DNA from 3 places in the uncultured Alteromonas sp. genome. Region 1 is predicted to be linked to each of the others. Evidence: predicted binding sites of a transcription regulator. Region 1 holds the regulator's gene; each other region holds the start of a gene.

Region 1 (2,206 bases):
GCATTTGTAGCGTTGACAACTAACGAGTCTGGCATGGAAGTATTAAAGATAACCGATGCAGGATTATCACAAGCCGCGTCGGTGGACGGTATATGTGATCAGCTAATTACTATTAATGCAGACTCAGATGAGCAGCCGGAATTAGCGTGTACGAATTATGATGATGAGCTGATTGTTTATGACTTTTCTGGTGAGGCGCTTACCGAGAGCTTGCGTGCGAGCATACCTGCAGATATCTCTAATATTCAAGCTGATGTAACTACTGAACAAAACCAGAATCTTATTGGCGTTAGCCATAATACAGCCGATTTCTCACTTAACATTTATAGCCATCTTGTTAGCTTTGGAACCGATGGCTTTGTAAGGTGGCGCGGTCCTGCGTTTGCAAGTCGGCAAGGTCAAGATTACGGAAATTTGAAAGTGCGCAAAGCTGATTCAGGGAACCTTGAAATACAAACGTCTACCTATTCTAGCGCTATATGGGTGCATTAGTAGACGTTTGCAGAGAGCTCTACTAAGGTAGGGCTCTTTTTTTATGGCAAGTGTTCGAAGCATGTAAATAGCATCCAATGCTTGTCATTTCCTTTTAGGTGTATATACTTACAGGAACTGTATAGACAGACAGGTCTTTTATGCGCCCACTCACAGCAAGACAAACAGAAGTTCTCGAGCTTATAAAAACAACGATGCTCGAAACTGGCATGCCGCCTACCCGTGCAGAAATTGCCCGTCATTTAGGTTTTCGTTCTGCGAATGCCGCTGAAGAACATTTAAAAGCGTTGGCCCGTAAAGGCGTCATCGAAATCCTTCCAGGCACTTCTCGTGGTATTAAGTTGAATATTCCACTTGAAGATGAAACCCCTGAAGAAGAAGGTCTTCCTCTTATTGGCCGAGTGGCTGCGGGCGAGCCGATTCTAGCGCAAGAGCATATAGAGTCTCATTATAAGGTCGACCCTGCCCTGTTTCAGCCTCACGCTGACTTCTTACTTCGTGTAAGCGGTATGAGTATGAAAGACATTGGTATACTTGATGGTGACTTGCTAGCCGTGCATCGTACTACGGATGTCCATAATGGGCAGGTGGTAGTGGCACGTGTCGATGAAGACGTTACTGTTAAACGCCTTGAAAAGCGTGGCCGCGAAGTATTACTTCACGCTGAAAATGATGAATTTTCACCTATTAAAGTCGACTTAGCGTCAGAGCCTTTCTCCATTGAAGGGATTGCCGTTGGTGTTATTCGAAATGCTGACTGGATGTAACCTTTTAGCTATTTAGTAAAGAAAGCGGCTTATAGGCCGCTTTTTTGTATGTTTACCATACCTTGCTTACACAATAATCGTATTTAAGCCTAAGAAATCTCTTAAAAGCCACCAGATACCGCTCCCACATATTTTCTTCTATTTATGTCACCCTTTTCAGTGCTAGCTAGCGCTATTTTTGTCACCTATTTTGTTTGAAAAACAATCAAAATTACGCAACTAGCTTTTGATTATAAGAAACTTATTGGCAGCTTCTATTTGCCTATCTCGTTCAAAATGAGCGTTTCAAACAAGCTCACTAATTACCGCTACAGCATCCATACGCTGTTGTATGTGTCATTTCTCTTACATACAACTTTTGATTAAAAATTCAACGCTGCAATTGTTTTTTCTTAGAAAAGACTAGACTTGTGCGTTTTATTGAGCAATTCTTATACTGTATTTAACAAAATAATAACAATAGATGTAACTTTGGTTTACAACTAAGGCTAGATAGTTAAGTTAAAAGTTGGATTTCGGGTATCAGTTGCCAGAAGCGCAGCGCAACCAGTGCGTCAATGCTTCTGTTATAACGGAGGTGTTGAGTGAAACGAGTAACGACACAAGCGGCGACACAAGTGACAAAGTGGCTTTACGGGCTTCCACTTTTGCTTACCTCGCCACTACTGTTTGCTGATGCAGCAACGGGCGAAGGCTCTTCCATAAATTTGCGCCGAGGCGCAACAGACATAAGTGGTCAAGTTTACGACCTGCATATGTTGATGTTCTTTATCTGTATCGCAATTGCTGTTGCGGTTTTCGGGGTTATGTTTGCCTCCATGTACTTGCACCGTAAATCCAGAGGCGCTAAGCCCGCTCACTTCCATGAAAATGTAAAAGTGGAAATTGCATGGACGGTCGTGCCTTTCATCATTCTTATTCTTATGGCTATTCCTGCCGCTAAAACC
Region 2 (2,206 bases), on a different contig from region 1:
TATGATAATTTCGGTCGCTTAAGCTACGAAATGTGGCGCGCGTGTCGCCTTGTCGTAGATACCGGCATGCACACCATGGGATGGAGCCGCGAAAGAGCTGTTGATTTTATGATGTCCAATACGGCTTTGTCAGAGCATAATGTGAATACTGAGATAGACCGATACATATCATGGCCAGCACAAGCCCTATCTTATAAAATTGGTGAAATTAAAATAAAGGCGCTACGTGAAAAGGCTGAGGTTGCGCTAGGTCAGCATTTCGATGTACGTAAATTTCACCGAGCAGTATTAGAAAATGGTTCTGTGCCATTATTCATTTTAGAGCAAAAAATTAACCAATTCATAGAAGAACAAAAGGCGGCAAGATAATGATATTTGCATTCGGGATCATAGGACTACTTGTCCTGTTTTTGATTTATCTAGCGCTTCGTGTGCAAACGCTACAACGTGAACTTACGCTTACGCGCTCATCTGCAAAACAAAATGGTAATAAAGTTAACCATGCTTATAAAAATTTACTGTTAGTTACTGATGCGCTAGAAAAAACTTATTCAGCTCGTATCGAAAGTGCTTATAAAAGCCGCCTGATAAGTCAGCAACAACATACTGCTCTTATGCCGCTTATGCTTAACTTCTCTAGTATTGTAATGGCGTGCTGTGAAAAAGGCGCTACGTTAGAAGAAGCATTAGATTCTGCATTAAGCAGCACCGAGGTATCACAAAGCGATGTGCGAGACGTGATTAAAGAAATGCCTGGCCCCATTCGTATGGCTTGGTCTAAAAACAGCGCTGATGGTTTTATTGCAGCCTGCCAATTAATAACTAGCTCGGTGGGAGGTAACACTAAAAAAAGCCCTGCTAGCAGCGATGCCAGTACGGCGTAATTATTTAAGCATTTTTTTCAAATAGTTAGATGTCCTCACAGCCTTAACTATTTCACCCATCTTGAAAAGACAAACCTCTACACTATAATACTGTACACATATACAGTATTATGGTGTTATGAATATTCCTATTTCACCCATTGATGAAGTTCGTTCAAAGGCAGCGCTTTTTGATAAGCACCCTCATATATGGCGAGCTCGAGAGAAGCCTGTAAGCGAAAACAAGTTTTTGCTGGGTAATCTTATATTGGATGAAGCCCTGCACGGTGGTATCGCCACATCAGGCGTCGTAAGAATTGCATCACTAACGGGTATTGGAGAAATCAGCCTTTTTAAACACGTTTTAACTACGCATCGCACGCACAAACTACGTGTATTTATAAAACCACCCGCCCAGCTCCAAGCGCCTTGGTTAAGCAGTTTAGGCGTAGACTTAGAACAAGTCATCGTCGTGCTTCCAAAAACAGATCAAGAAGCCTTGTGGGCAGCAGAGCAATGCTTAAAAAGTGCAGCTTGTCATTGTGTTTTGCTTTGGAATAACACCATGGATGCAAAAGCTGCTCGGCGTTTGCAAGTGGCGGCATCGCATAACGATACGCTGTGCTTACTGTTTACTTCCCCTAACCAACAAAGGGCTTCTTTTCCAATTACCCTAGATTTAAGTCTGCATCTTCGTGATGCGCAATTGGTTGTTAACATTATTAAACAGCGTCATGGATGGCCCGTATCCGATATCGTGCTCCCCCATTCATGGACCCCTAACAACCGCGCCATTCAATCAGCCATGCAAAATAATAAGAACACCGAGCCAGCATTACACTCGGTGATTTAATGATGCTATGGGCTTACTTTTACTGCTATCAGTTAACTCTTGATTCCCATAAAAAAGATGGCGGCTTCACAGACGGTGATATACCTACTGTGGTTTATCACGAACAAAGCAACCAAGTAGTTCAAGCTAATTCTCAGGCTATAAACGAAGGTGTTGAATGCGGTCAAGGGCTTGCACAAGCGGCTGCGCTTTGCCCTCACGTGCGCATTCTAGCGTTTAATCGCGAAGCTGAAAAAGAGACCCTTCTCTTTCTTGCACATCGGTTATACCCACTCGCTTCAGACATTGTGATTGATGCTCACAACGCCATTGCTATTCGACTAGACAATTTACTGCAGTATTACGGTGGTCTTGACGCTTTATGGCATGTACTTACAAACGAGCTACATTCTGCTGGTATTCACTTTTATTTCGCCACTGCATGGGGAGTGGATGCAGCACGCCTTCTCGCTAAAAATAAAACCAATCGCTATACCGATAATAAAGAAAA
Region 3 (2,206 bases), on a different contig from region 1:
GCTCCTGCTTTTTACTTTTTGTTAATTTGAATACGGTAGAAGTCGGACTCTGTTCATAAAGCGTCTGATAAGGTTGCTCAATTTTGAAGTTATTCACTAATCTACTCGGCTATCTACTCATCTAGGTACTCACCTATCTCGCACTTTACTACTCACCTTTCTAATCACCTATCTACTCACCCTCTAGGGGTAAAGGGAGTTGATGTATGGTTTGTGCCTCACCAAGACCAATGTGCAGACCAACTAAGCGTATACCACGGCCTTTAGCACGCTCGTAAGCTTCTTGTAGTAGGGTATCAAAGTAATGCGCATTTAACGAAGGGCATCGATGCTCAACCGTGGTTAGCTGGAAGTCTTGAAATTTAAGTTTCACCCCTTGAGTGCGAATACGAACAGGTTTGCCTGTACGCTTTTCATGGGCCTGTATGCGTTCCTGAAGCTTTTCTAGTAAATGAGGCATAAAGTCGCGACATTCTTCTAATGAGTGAATATCGTTGCTTAGCGTGCGCTCTACGCCTATAGACTTACGCTCTCTTGATACTGACAGTTCTCGATCATCAATACCATGCGCACGCTCCCATAATACCGCGCCAAATTTACCTAATTCTTTTTGTATGCGCTCAAACGGGTAACTGCGCACATCGTTACAGGTGGCTAAGCCTAATCGTTGTAGCTTTTGCATTGTCACCTTACCTACCCCTGGAATTTTTTTAAGAGGCATGGCCCTTACAAAACTATCTAATTTATCGGGGGTAATAACACAAATACCATTCGGCTTATTTTCATCGCTGGCCACTTTTGCTACGAACTTACAGGGCGCTACACCCGCCGATGCGGTTAACCCCAGCTCTGACTCTATTCGACTTCTAATTTCTTCTGCTATTAACGTGGCACTGCCACCGCAATATTGGCTATTGGTGACATCGAGGTAAGCTTCATCTAACGAAAGAGGTTCGATTAAATCGGTATAGTCGGCAAATATTTCGCGAATTCGTTGGGACTCTTTTACGTAAGCCTCCATGCGTCCTTTCACTAAGGTAAGATTCGGGCAAAGCTTAAATGCGTAAGCGGTAGCCATGGCGGAACGAACACCATATTTACGGGCAGGATAATTACAGGTAGAGATAACCCCTCGATGCTGTGAGCTTCCACCAATGGCAATAGGGATATTACGTAACGCAGGGTTGTCACGCATTTCAACCGCAGCATAAAAGCAGTCCATATCTACATGGATGATTTTTCGCATGGTGTATGCTCCCAAACTGCCCCTAAGCCGCCCCTAAGTAGCTAGCTCTAGTATACAAGCCTTTAAAAAAAGCTGTATGTAAAAACAGTATTCTAGAACATATCAGTAACGCTTACCACTATATACGATGATAGTAAGTAACTACTTAGCGCTAACTATGAATGAACGGGCAAAATGGGCGTATCGTTTTAGATAAAAAAGCGCGGTAAGCTTACCGCCTATCGCGCTTTTATCTATGAACGGTTATTGCAGTGTAGTGGATTTCAATATCTTGCAAGTCCGTGGTATGAAAGGCTCTATTTATTAGCGCCTACTGACATCACCAGGTTAACTACACCATCAGATTAAAGGATCTGATTCTGTTTCCATTCATTCAATTTCTTTTCTCTCGCTTCTTCTTTTTCCATACGAGACTTTTTGCGGTCGCAAGGCTCTGGGCAATCACATGCTTTCGCGATACCTAATGCGCCTAATCCACCGCAACTACCTGAGATAGTTTTGCGCTGCACCACGTAGCCAACAGCCATGGCGAGTACCATAGTGAGGAAGAAACCGAATGCTAAAATAAACGTAGACATAGCCTACTCCTTAATTATTTACTTCTACCAGTTTATCAAATTCTGGCGTGGCATACTCTTCAAATCCGTCTGCCGTGCGACGAATGAGGAATACAGCAAGTTGTTCTTGCTCTGCAAGGTCGATTGCTCGTTGCCACCCCATTACATTGAACGCTGTGGCTAAGCCATCAGCAATCATTGAAGATGGGTTTACCACCGTAACCGATACCAAATCATGGGTTATCGGCGAGCCGGTATTCGGATCAATCAAATGAGAGTAGCGTTTACCGTCTTCTTCGTAATAGTTACGGTAATCGCCCGAAGTCGCTATAGCATTAGTACCAATAGACACCACTTTTTGGACCGCGCGTTCTGTCGTGACCGGCTTTTCAATCGCAATTAG

Evidence for each region. The regulator LexA, encoded in region 1, represses DNA repair genes until DNA is damaged. The targets are predictions, from matches to a motif close to TACTGTATNNNNATACAGTA.
Region 2: the regulator LexA is predicted to act here: its motif matches at 973-992, upstream of imuA (translesion DNA synthesis-associated protein ImuA).
Region 3: the regulator LexA is predicted to act here: its motif matches at 1,317-1,336, upstream of dinB (DNA polymerase IV).

What each region holds. Positions count from the first base shown of each region.
Region 1 covers NZ_CAXBMP010000004.1:37,375-39,580, forward strand. The annotation lists gene AAC006_RS04485 (VCBS repeat-containing protein) at 1-492, shown strand, start outside; gene lexA (transcriptional repressor LexA) at 633-1,259, shown strand; gene coxB (cytochrome c oxidase subunit II) at 1,907-2,206, shown strand, end outside.
Region 2 covers NZ_CAXBMP010000032.1:35,801-38,006, forward strand. The annotation lists gene AAC006_RS18170 (DUF885 domain-containing protein) at 1-369, shown strand, start outside; gene AAC006_RS18175 (hypothetical protein) at 369-884, shown strand; gene imuA (translesion DNA synthesis-associated protein ImuA) at 1,003-1,716, shown strand; gene AAC006_RS18185 (DNA polymerase Y family protein) at 1,716-2,206, shown strand, end outside.
Region 3 covers NZ_CAXBMP010000019.1:19,880-22,085, reverse strand. The annotation lists gene dinB (DNA polymerase IV) at 173-1,246, opposite strand; gene nqrM ((Na+)-NQR maturation NqrM) at 1,591-1,824, opposite strand; gene AAC006_RS14300 (FAD:protein FMN transferase) at 1,835-2,206, opposite strand, start outside.